Regions from separate parts of the Synechococcus sp. W55.2 genome, predicted to be linked through region 1. Evidence: riboswitches for the same ligand, from Rfam matches in the RefSeq annotation. Region 1 holds a riboswitch; the other holds the start of a gene.

Region 1 (5,946 bases):
CTGGGCTGCTAGCTCCATCTCGCGGCGGGTAAGCTCATGCGCCTGAAAGGTGAGGGACTGTTTCCAAACCTCGATCTCCTCTTCCTGGCTGCGGGCTCTGAGCTGAAGTTGGCTGAAGTTTTGCAGATAGGTCACCAGTTGGCGAGCGGCTTCGCTGATGCGGGCGACCTGACGGCTGCCGGAGATTTCCGCCAGCACCAATGACCCATCCTTGAAGCGCCCAGCCTCCTGGGCGATGCGGCCTTCCAAGGTAATGGATTCTTCGTTCACGGCCACCCAGGTATTGTCCTGCTGCTGCTTGGCCAGCAATTGCAGAGACGACTTGGCAAATCCAATTGGCCTGGATAGCTCTGCTAGGTACAGCACGCCTGAACTCCTCTAAAACAGCATGGATAGGGCCCATCCCAGCCCCACCGAGCCACTGCCCCTGGCCGGGGAAAAATGGACGGCCGCCAGAACATGGCTCGCCGAGGCGCATAAAGACTACACCACCTTTCTAGACTCAACCATAGGGTAAAAAAAACGCCTTCGCCAGATGAGTTTTGGGGATGCCTGGGGTAGCTATTCAAACCGCTGGCCGAGCACTAAAGTAGTCTAGGGTGAGTAGTCTAGGGTGTGGTGTAGAGTTGTGTTCGGGGGTTGTATGGAGCTGCAAGGTGAGCCGCTTTCTGTTCGTCGGCGTTCTCCTGCCCCGCCGGTGGTCGTAGCCTCTCAGGTGTACCAGACAACAGCGCCGGAAGCCAAACCGCGCCACATTTTGGAAGCGATCGTCTGGCATAAAGAGCAGGAGGTGGAGCGGCAACGGGAGCAGCTTCCCCTCAAGGAATTGCAACGGCAACTGGATCAAGCCCCGCCGGTGCGGGATTTTGTGGCGGCCCTTACCCAGTCGCCTCACCCTATCTCTGTGATTGCCGAGGTCAAAAAAGCCTCTCCCAGCCGCGGCGTTCTGCGGGATCCCTTTGACCCGGTAGCCATTGCCCAGAGCTATGAAGCCGGTGGGGCCAGTTGCCTCTCGGTGCTCACAGATGAGCGGTTCTTTCAGGGCAGCGGCGAGTATCTGCGCCAGATCCGTCAGGCAGTAGGGATCCCCATCCTCTGCAAGGAGTTCATTCTCTACCCCTACCAAATCCTCTGGGCCCGCAGCCTGGGGGCAGATGCGGTGCTCTTGATTGCCGCCATTCTCTCCGATGCGGATTTGGGCTACTTTCTCAAGCTGATTCGGCAATTGGGCATGGCGGCTCTGCTGGAGGTGCACACCTCCCAAGAGTTGCAGCGGGTGCTGCGTTTGCCCCAACTGCAAGACTCCAGGGGGCAGGTGCTCATTGGCATCAACAATCGCGATCTGAGAACCTTTACGGTGGACTTGAACACAACGCGCGACCTGTTGGCCGCCCACTCGGAGCTCCTTGGCGATCTGCCTGTGGTCAGCGAGTCCGGCATCCATACCCCCGCCGATCTGCAGCAGTTGCGGGCCTGGGGGGTGCGCTCTGTGCTGGTGGGGGAAGCGCTGGTGACCCAGCCGGATCCCAGCCAAGCTGTGCGCCACCTGTTGTCATCTCAGTGAATGAGAACCCTCCATCATATGGATCTCTGTTAAGAACAATGGATCTCTAAGGATTGCTTGGATCGATGAAACGTATTCCTGTGCCGGCTCATATCCACTACGAATTTCTGCTGCGGGTGTTGGAGCGGCAAACCTTTCCGGCAGTAGAGGAACAGGATTTTGGCAACCGAGGCCGCACGCAAGAGCTGATCAACTCCCTGCGCAAAGCCCTCACCCAACAGGTGCAACTGGAGGAAGAGTGGCGACAGCGGGGCTATCAGGTGGACTACCGCTGGAATATGGACGAGCCTCAGCCTCCCTCTTGACCTTCCAGCCCACTGTAAGGTTTAGCATCCTTTCAGTGGCATTGGGGGGGTTTTCCAAGATGCAGGTTGTTTTGACGGTGCCCAAGCTGGCCTGTGGGGCCTGTATAGACACCATTGCGCAAGCGGTGCGGCAACTGGATCCCCAGGCGCAGGTGGAAGGGGATCCCAAAACCAAACAGGTGCGGATTACTTCTGGGCGGCCTGTGGGCGATTTGCGGCAGGCCCTCACCCAGGTGGGATATCCCCCGGCCTAGTCAAGGCTGGGTCGAGAACGGTCGGGCGTCTGTTTTGAATTTCTGTACAGATGGCTGCCTTCGCCCTGCCCAGGGTGGAGAGTAGCTGTCGTTTCATCAACAAGGTGTTGCCATGTCTGCCCATAAAGGGTCATCGGGTGCGCTATCGGCCTCTGCGCCTTCTCCTGAGGGCACCTGGCAGTTGGCCTTACAAGGGATGAGCTGTGCCTCCTGCGCCCGCAGCATCGAACAGGCCCTCACTCAGGTGCAGGGAGTATCCTCCGGATCCGTGAATTTTGCCAGTGAGCAGGCCACCGTCAAAGGGGATCCCCGGCTGGTGGATCCGCAGGCGTTGATTCGGGCGGTGGAGCGGGCGGGGTATCGGGCGCGCCTTATCCAGGAGGATTGGCAGCTGGACGATCTGTCGGATCCAGAGCGGATCGCCCAACGGGCCGCAGAACGGGAACTGAAGCTCAAGGTGGCGATAGGGGTGGGCATCAGCACGGTGCTGGTGATCGGATCCCTGCCGATGATGCTGGGGATGGACATCCCGGGCTTTCCCATGTGGCTGCACAATCCTGGGTTGCAGTTGCTGCTGACGGCTCCGGTGCAGTTTTGGGTGGGCAAGCATTTTTATCGAGGCGCTTGGGCCGCTTGGCAACGGCGCTCGGCGGATATGAACACGCTGGTGGCCTTAGGGACGAGCGCGGCTTTTTTCTATTCTGTTTTCCCAACGGTTTTCCCCGACTATTTTCACCGGCAAGGACTGTACCCGGATGTCTATTATGAGGTGTCGGCGGTGGTCACCACCTTGATCCTGGTGGGCAAGTGGATGGAGCAACGGGCTAAGGGGCAAACCTCCGAAGCCATTCGCAAGCTGATCGGGCTGCAACCGAAAACGGCGAGGGTAATTCGCCATGGGGTGGAGCAGGATGTCCCCATTCGGGAGGTGCAGGTGGGGGATTGGATCCGAGTGCGCCCCGGCGAGAAGGTGCCGGTGGATGGGGTAATCCTAGAGGGATCCTCCAGCCTCGACGAGTCGATGGTGACCGGCGAGAGCCTGCCTGTTGTCAAATCGGCGGGGGATGAGGTGATTGGGGCAACGCTGAATCAGACGGGCAGCTTTGTGATGGAGGCGCGGCGGGTGGGCAAAGACACGGTTCTGGCCCAGATCGTGCGCCTGGTGCAGGAAGCCCAGGGATCCAAAGCTCCGATTCAACAGGTGGCGGATCGGGTGACTGCCTGGTTTGTGCCGGCAGTGATCGGGGTGGCAGTTCTAACTTTCGTGCTCTGGTGGGTGTTGGCGGACAACCTGACGCTGGCCTTGGTGAACACGATTGGGGTGCTGATCATCGCCTGCCCTTGTGCGCTGGGGTTGGCAACCCCCACCTCGATCCTGGTGGCCACGGGACGAGGGGCAGAATTGGGGATCCTGGTGAAAAGTGCCGACAGCCTGGAATTGGCCCACCACTTGCGCACGGTGGTCTTGGACAAAACTGGCACCCTGACTGAAGGTCGTCCCACTGTCACCGATATTTGGGCCCACGGCTCCTCTCCCCTGGCGGTGTTGCGCCTGGCAGCGGCGGTGGAGCGGCACTCGGAACATCCTTTGGCCCAGGCGGTGGTGCAGAAAGCCGAAGCGGAAAAAATTGCCATCCCTCCTGCCCAGCATTTTCAGGCAAGGATAGGCAGTGGGGCAGAAGCCTGGGTGGAAGACCAGTGGATCCGCATTGGTCGGCTGAGCTGGCTACAGGAGATGGGGATCCCCTGGGATCCCTCTTGGTCAGAGAGGGTTCAGAATTGGGAAAGCCAGGGCAAAACGGTGATCGGCGTAGCCCAATCCCAGAGCCTGGTGGGGCTGTTGGCCATTGCCGATCCGCTCAAACCCACCTCTCCTGAGGCAGTGCAACAGCTGCAACAGATGGGTCTAGAGGTGATCCTGCTGACCGGGGATAACCCCACCACGGCCCAAGCGATTGCCCGGCAGGCAGGCATTCAGCGGGTAATTGCCCAAGTCCGCCCCGATCAGAAGGCCGCTTACATTCGCAGCTTCAGACAACCTCGACACCGGGTGGCGATGGTGGGAGATGGCATTAACGATGCTCCGGCTCTGGCAGAAGCCGATGTGGGGATCGCCATTGGTACAGGTACGGATGTGGCGATGGCCGCCAGCGATATAACCCTCATGTCGGGAGATCTGCGGGGAGTCGCCACTGCCATTCAACTCAGCCGGGCCACCCTCAACAACATCCGCCAAAACCTCTTCTTCGCCTTTATCTACAATACGCTGGGGATCCCGATTGCCGCTGGGGCGCTCTATCCCTTTACAGGCTGGTTGCTCAACCCTATGCTGGCGGGGGCAGCCATGGCCCTGAGTTCCGTTTCGGTGGTCGCCAATGCCCTGCGCCTGCGACACTTTCAGCCCCCCAGACCAGCGGGCCGGCGTTAGGCCCTCTCCCAGGGGCAAGGGGGATTAGCGCGGCAACAGTTTTGCTGCCCTTTGAGCATGAGTCTGCCGTACCGCTCATGCCTCAGGGCTATCTTCTAGCAGACAAGGACATCCCCCCAGGGGGCTTGGTGAACGACAAGCGGCAAGCTAACCTAAAAGGCTCAGGCAGATTGGGGAAAGCGCGGTGCAAATCCGCCACTGTGACGCAACTGTGATGGGATCCCTCCCTCAGCCAGAACACCCACCTGCCGTTGTCCTGTACCCCTTGCGATTCACAAGGAACGGAGTTTTTTGTGTTGAATACCCTCAGTGTTTCCCCTCCCCTTTCGGTTGGGCAGCTTGCTTCTCCTTCATTGCCCCTATTGCTTATCGGCCACGGATCCCGCGACCCCCAAGGGCAGCAAGCCTTTCTGGAGCTAGCCCAGGCTTACCAAGCTCTCACCCCCCATCGACCGGTGATCCCCTGCTTTCTGGAGCTGACCCAGCCAACCATTGCCCAGGGGGTAGAGCAGTGCTTGGCCCAAGGGTGGCAAGAGATTGTGGTCCTGCCGCTGTTGCTGTTTGGGGCCCGCCACAACAAGTTCGATGTGACGATGGAATTGGATCGCCTGCAGGCCCTCTATCCCCAGTTGCGCATTCGTTACGGTGGGCCGTTGGGGATCCGCATCGAGATCCTGCAACTGCTGCGAGACCGATTGGCCGCTTTGATGGCCGCCCAACCGCAGCGGATCCCAGAAGCAGAAACCGTGCTCCTGTTTGTGGGTCGCGGCTCCAGCGATCCCGAGGCCAATGCCGAAGCCTGTAAACTGGCCCGGTTGCTTTGGGAAGGATCTGGGTTTGCCGCTGTGGAAACTTGCTTTATCGGCATTACCCATCCCCGCCTGCCCGTGGGATTGGAGCGGGCCTTGTCCTGGCATCCGCGCCGGGTGATCGTGCTGCCCTACTTTCTGTTTACGGGGGTGTTGGTGAAAAAAATCGAGGCGGCAGTGGAGAAACAACGACAACGACAGCCGGAAATCGACTGGCTGATGCTGCCGGAATTGGGCCTTGTGGACACGGTGCTGCACAGCCTGCAGCAACTGGAGCAGGAAGCCCTACAGGGCCAAACCCAAATGAACTGCCACCTGTGCAAGTTTCGCCTGGCCGTGAGCGCAGAGGTCAGAGCTGGGCATACCCATCACCACCCTCACGAGCATCATCACCACCATCACGGGCACGGATCCCATCACCACCCTCATTCTCACCATCACCCTCAGCACGGCCACACCCACGCAGCGGCTGGGGATCCCTGGGCCCAATTAGAGGGCTACCACCAACGGGCATGGCAGGTGCCCTAAGAGGGAAACAGAGGCTGCTGGCGGGATAAACTGAGTGCAGACAGGCAATTTTTGAACC
Region 2 (5,946 bases), on a different contig from region 1:
TCCAGTTTTCCCCCAATCGCAAATCCAGGGCTGCTTCCAAGCCCGTGTATTCCACGAGCTCAATGTTTTCGTAGGTTCCCCTGCGCGGGCCGGTGCTGACAAAGGTGATGCCATCGCGGATGCGGTTATGGGCAAAGGTCAAGCGCAGCAGGCCAAAATCTCCCAGAGCCTGATCCAGGCCAATGTCAAAACTCTCTCCCCGCTCCGGTCGCAAATTGGGGTTCCCATCTACCTCAAAAAAGCCCCGCAAACGAAAGAATAAGTTTGAGATCAAGGGGGTGCGAAAGCTGCCGGCATAATTGGCCCTCAGGGTGGTGCTTTCTGCCAAAACCCAGCGGATCCCTGCGGCAGGAGAGGTGGCCGAACCGTTGACCAGATTGCTCGAATCTTGGCGAACACCTAAGTTGAGATAAAAGTTGGGCTGTGGCTTGTAATCCAGGCGGGCAAAGAGGGCCCCTTGGTTCACGGTATTGTCGTAGTTGACATTGGTGGATCCCCTGGCAAAGGAGAAGGTGGTGTTGCGAGCTGAAATGGATCGGTAATCCGCTCCTAGAGTAAGCTCCAGGTTTTCAGCAGCCTTCCAGGTGTATTGCAGTTGGGATCCCCACCCCGTTCGCGAGATCTCATCCCGGGATCCCTGGCTTTGTGGGGCGCTGAAGCGATAGTTGAGGTCGTCAAAAAATACCCTAGCTTGCAGGGATCCCCTCTCTTGATCCCACAGCCAACTGAGATCTAACAGCAGGTCGTTGGTGTTTTGCACTGCATCGGGGGAGGGAAACTCGGTGCTGCCAGGCACCTGAAACGCTTTGTTGAGATAAAGGGCATTTCCGGTTAGGACTTGGCCTTCTGCCAATTGCCAGGTGAGCTTGGCTTGTAGGTTGTGATACTCCACCGCCGAGTTTTCCCGCCTGCCGGCTTTGCCCAAACGCCTAATTTCAAAAGGAAAGTCGTTGTTGCTCTGCAGACGGCGATAGCTGACCACCCAGCCCAGATCCTGCACCTGGCCGCGGTTCTGGATCCCTTGCTCATTGAGGCCGTAGCTGCCGATAGCCGCTTCCAGCACAGTCTCGGATCTCGGCTTTGGCTCCAGGGTTACGATATTAATGACCCCGCCAACCGCGTCCGATCCATACAAAGTGGAGCCCCCGCCTGGGGAGACCTCGATGCGCTCAACTCCATCCGTGGTGATCTTGGACAGGTCAAACCCGCCAAAAAAGCCCAGGTCGTTAATGGGGCGGCCATCCAACAGCACCAAAACCTGGGCCGTTCGTCCTCCCCGCATAAACTGGGAGCTAAGGGCTCCCAACTGGGTTCCTGCCGTGCCGTCGCTGAGGATCCCGGGCAGGTAGCGCAGGGCCTCCTGAACCGTTCTTGCCCCTTGCTCTCGAATTTGCTGGCGGGTAATGACGTAAACCGGGCGGGAAGAATCCCGCAGCAAACCAGGACGGCGAAAAGGTGTGGTGACGGGTTGATTTAAAATCTCGGCGCTAACACCGGTTTCCAACACCTCTTGAGCTGAAGGTGAAGAGGCCGCCGGCTGCGCCCACGCTGGGATCCCCAAAACAAGACCCCCCAGCGCCAGGCTGAGACCTAGAATGGGATTCATTTTCTTTCTTGAAGCTCCTGATTCCGTGCGACGCGGAAGAAATGCGAGCCAAAACCGCAGGCGGGCATCCTGACTGAGGGCATGGGTCTAGCCCAAGCCCATCACAGTTGCGGCACAGCGCCGGATTTGCACCGGACTTTCCCCTTTACATGCCCTGGCTGATCCCCAGGACAACCTGTCGGTACAGCTTTCTCTGCGATTGCTCCGAGAAAGCCGTGCTAGGCATCATACATCCCCTGCTCTGGAGTTCCTATCCTGCCAGGGGGGATGTCATCCCCAGGGGTGAACGGGATCCCAACGGCAATCCCAGGGCTTCGGATGGGCCACATCCCACCAACTTAGAAAACCTGGGCCAGACTTCTTCTTTGCTTTGTAAGCAGTTAAAGAGTAGCCCACTACTATTCCAGATCCTGAGGCCCAGGGATCCCTTGACTTTTGAAGAATTTGAAGAATAGGGAGGATAGAGATACGCTGAGATCTTGCAAAATCCACAGCCTTTGGGAGAGTAAGAGGGGAGCAGTGGCTTGGCTGCTGTCCACGGGATTCATTGGACTAGTACCCAACCGGGTAGAAAAGAGGAGCTTTTTCGATTTCAGGCGGGGCTGTCGTCTGGTGGGCTGGATCCGGCTCAACTTGGCTGGGAGAGGCAATTGGCACCTCGATCATCCGATCCGGTACCAGCGGCACCATTTCGGAGCGGTCGGCAATTTCCCGCAGAGAATTGGCGATGGATTCCTGAGTCAGCAGAAACTGTCGTTCGTTGCGTTGCATCTGCTGCCACACCTGGTAACGCTGGCTCCACCGGCTTTGGGTATGCACAGTCCAACTGTAAAGGCTCAACACTGAAACGCCGGAGAGGATAGCCATCCCTGTGGAGATTTGCTTCCACCAGGCTAGGTGTTCTGCCCAAGCAAGATGCTGGCTGCGAGGATGGGCTGATTTCAACTTCAAATTCAAAGGTTGGGTGCGGCTGGCCTGAACTGTACCGGAGAGGGGTCGGCTCAGAGCAGAAGGCTGTCTGTGGCGACGAGGGCTCTTGGGACGATCAAGACCTGCGTTCAAAGGCTGGCTAACCATAGGGCTTAACCTCACACACACCAAGGGATCCGACGGTGCAGGACTGCCGGTTCCGCTTCACCCTAGTTCCCCGCATCCCCCAATAGCAACCCCCTTCTCCCGATTCCCGGCCTCAGCAGGACAGCTGTCCGCTTCACAGTAGCCGATCTCTTGAGAGCGGGAGAACCAACCTAAACCTACATCTGACTGCTGCGGGCAGCCACTCGCAGTTTGGCAGAGCGGGCCCGTGGATTGCGTTGCCGTTCCAGTTCGGAAGGGGACAAGGGCTTGGGGGTGAGCACCTGCCAACGGGGATCCCTGCGGAAGGCCCATTTCACCAAGCGATCTTCAAGGCTATGGAAGCTGATCACGGCCAACCTGCCGCCGGGTTTCAACCAAGTGGGGGCTTGGGCCAGCAAGGTTTCTAAAGCCTCCAGTTCTCGGTTCACGGCAATGCGCAACGCCTGAAAGACCCGAGTGGCCGGGTGAATGCGGCCTCGCCGAGCTGCCGGAGGTACTGCCTGCCAAACCACCTGGGCCAACTGGGTAGTTGTGGCGAGGGGACGAGCCTGCTCGATGTGATGGGCGATGCGGCGGGCAAATCGCTCTTCGCCGTAACGGGTGAAAATCTCGATCAACTCTTCGACCGGGCGATGATTAACCCAATCGGCGGCAGTCTCCTGAGCTGTACTGGGATCCATGCGCATGTCCAGCGGCCCCTCCCCGCGAAAGCTAAATCCCCGCTCAGGACAGTCCAGTTGCGGCGAACTCACCCCCAAGTCGGCCACGATGCCATCGAAGGGGATCCCCTGCCCCTGCTCATCCCGAAAGCCGTGCTGCTGCAGATCGAAATCGGCAAAATTGAGGTGCCACAGTTGGATGCGGCTGCCGGGGATCCCTTCTGCTGCAAAACGCGCTTGCGCCGCCTGCAGAGCCGCCGGATCCCGATCCAACCCCACCACTCGAGCAGCTCCCCCCCGCAGCAGCGCCAAGCTGTGTCCACCCCCTCCCAACGTCACATCCAAAAAAATACCGCCCCCCTGGGGTTGCAGGTAGGCCATCACCTCCTCGGTCAAAACAGAGTCGTGTTGATACACCTTGCCAAGCACGGTCTGCGGGGGTTCTATTTCTGCTGCTACAAAGTTCAGTATCTGCAAAAAAAAGGCCGAGGCCAGGCCCCGACCGAGGAATCCATGTTGTTAAGGTGATCCTCTGGGAAAAGAGGGGTTGCCGTCAAAAGACAGGCTGTCTTGGGATCCCTGGTAAGATCTCTGGGGCATGAGTCCGGGCCTGAGTAACCTGAGTAAGATGAGACTGCTGCCGCTTTTGCCCAGTCTGCCGTCAGGGTTGCTGTGTTGACTCACTCTTCTTCTACCGATATCCTCACTCTCTCGCCGGCCAAGGGCCTGCGCGGCCAAGTGAGCATCCCCGGCGACAAATCCATTTCCCACCGCGCCCTGATGCTGGGATCCCTGGCCGAAGGAGAAACCACCATCCAAGGGCTGTTGCTGGGAGAGGATCCCCGCAGTACGGCAGCCTGTTTTCGGGCGCTGGGGGCAGATATTTCGGAGCTCAACAGCGAGTGTGTTCGCATTCGGGGAGTTGGCCTGGGCCAGCTGCAAGAACCGGCAGACGTGTTGGATGCAGGTAACTCCGGCACCACCTTGCGCCTGATGCTGGGGATCCTGGCGGGCCAGGCCGGGCGCTTTTTTGCCGTCACCGGGGATCGATCCCTGCGCTCGCGGCCCATGGGGCGGGTGGTAGAACCGCTGCGGCAGATGGGGGCCAGCATTTGGGGACGGGCCGGTGGGACGTTGGCACCTTTGGCCGTACAAGGGGGATCCCTCAAGGGCATTCACTACCGCTCCCCGGTGGCTTCGGCGCAGGTGAAATCCTGCCTCTTGCTGGCGGGCCTGCTGGCAGAAGGCACCACCCAAGTCACCGAGCCGGCTCTCTCTCGGGATCACTCGGAACGGATGTTGCGGGCCTTCGGAGCCGACATTCACGTGGATCCAGAGGCGAAAACCGTGGCCGTGGTGGGGGGATCCCGCCTGGTGGGCCAGAGAGTTCAGGTGCCGGGAGATATCAGCTCGGCAGCCTTTTGGCTGGTGGCCGCCTCCATTGTGCCCGAGAGCGAATTGCTGCTCCGGGATGTGGGCCTCAACCCCACCCGTACCGGTGCACTACGGGTGTTGCAGGAGATGGGGGCCGATATTCAAATTGAAAACTGCCGGGAAATGGCCGGCGAGCCCCTGGGAGATCTGCGGGTGCGTTCGGCCCGCTTGCGCGGCTGCACCATCGCCGGCGATCTCATCCCCACCCTGATCGACGAGATCCCGGTTTTGGCGGTGGCGGCGGCCTTTGCCGAAGGGATCACGGTGATTCGCGATGCCGCAGAGCTGCGGGTCAAAGAAAGCGACCGTCTGGCTGCCATAGCCCAAGAGCTGAGCCGCATGGGAGCCCAGGTCACTGAATATCCTGATGGCCTGGAAATCAAGGGAGGGATCCCTCTTCACGGGGCCGAGGTCGACAGCCACGAGGATCACCGCATCGCCATGAGTCTGATGGTGGCAGCTCTAGGAGCGCAGGGATCCACCCTCCTCAGGGGAGCCGACTGTGCCCGCATCTCCTACCCCGACTTCATTCCCACCCTGCAACGATTGACTGCTTCCCCCCTGGAGTCTTGAGAGGGCCCATCTTTAACTTTGCCGCCTCTGCTCCTATGTCGACCTGCCCCAGCCCGCCCGGCCCTATCGCCATCGAACATCTCTGCTTCCGGGTTCCTCCCGGTGGGCAAGCAGCCTTTCTTGAGCAAGACGAGCGGGTTTGGGGATCCGCCCTGCGCCGGCATCCGGGTTTTCTGGGCAAAGAAGTTTGGCTGGATCAAGAGGATCCCGAACTTGTCCACCTCATCCTCCGCTGGGCCAGCCGTGCTGACTGGAAGGCCTTTCCCTCCGAGCAAGTGGAGGCATTGGATCGGCAAATGCGGCCTTTTTATGTGCGCTTGGAACAGGCCAAAGAATACCAGCTCTGGCAGCCCGGCCCTTCTGCAGGGACAGGAAAGCAGGATTAAGGGATCCCTTCAGTCTCAAAACCTACCTCAGAGCCCACCGAGTCAGCCCTGGGGGATCCTGCCAGCCGCTCCTGCTCCACCAGCTCCCGCAAACTGGGCATGGCCACGGCCAAAGGTCCCTCTCGCCGCTGCAGTCCCGCTTCAAAACTCTCAGGGGTGACAATGCCGCCAGAAATGAGCATCTTAAAAGCATCTTCTACAGGCATGAACA

What was found. A riboswitch is a leader RNA that binds a small molecule or an ion and turns the genes downstream of it on or off. The one in region 1 is predicted to bind cobalamin.
Region 2: it holds a riboswitch for cobalamin, as region 1 does, so the genes downstream of both, NW828_RS04805 (TonB-dependent receptor plug domain-containing protein) here and NW828_RS08285 (sirohydrochlorin chelatase) in region 1, are expected to answer to the same signal.

What each region holds. Positions count from the first base shown of each region.
Region 1 covers NZ_JANSHM010000034.1:19,162-25,107, reverse strand. Annotated here, with positions in the region: gene hmpF (pilus motility taxis protein HmpF) at 1-366, opposite strand, end outside; gene trpC (indole-3-glycerol phosphate synthase TrpC) at 644-1,564, shown strand; gene NW828_RS08300 (DUF5340 domain-containing protein) at 1,630-1,869, shown strand; gene NW828_RS08295 (copper chaperone) at 1,929-2,123, shown strand; gene NW828_RS08290 (heavy metal translocating P-type ATPase) at 2,236-4,551, shown strand; cobalamin riboswitch at 4,679-4,815, shown strand; gene NW828_RS08285 (sirohydrochlorin chelatase) at 4,848-5,888, shown strand.
Region 2 covers NZ_JANSHM010000014.1:19,095-25,040, reverse strand. Annotated here, with positions in the region: gene NW828_RS04805 (TonB-dependent receptor plug domain-containing protein) at 1-1,606, opposite strand, end outside; cobalamin riboswitch at 1,648-1,800, opposite strand; gene NW828_RS04800 (hypothetical protein) at 2,159-2,683, opposite strand; gene rsmH (16S rRNA (cytosine(1402)-N(4))-methyltransferase RsmH) at 2,860-3,771, opposite strand; gene aroA (3-phosphoshikimate 1-carboxyvinyltransferase) at 4,015-5,349, shown strand; gene NW828_RS04785 (TIGR03792 family protein) at 5,385-5,735, shown strand; gene NW828_RS04780 (DUF502 domain-containing protein) at 5,732-5,946, opposite strand, start outside.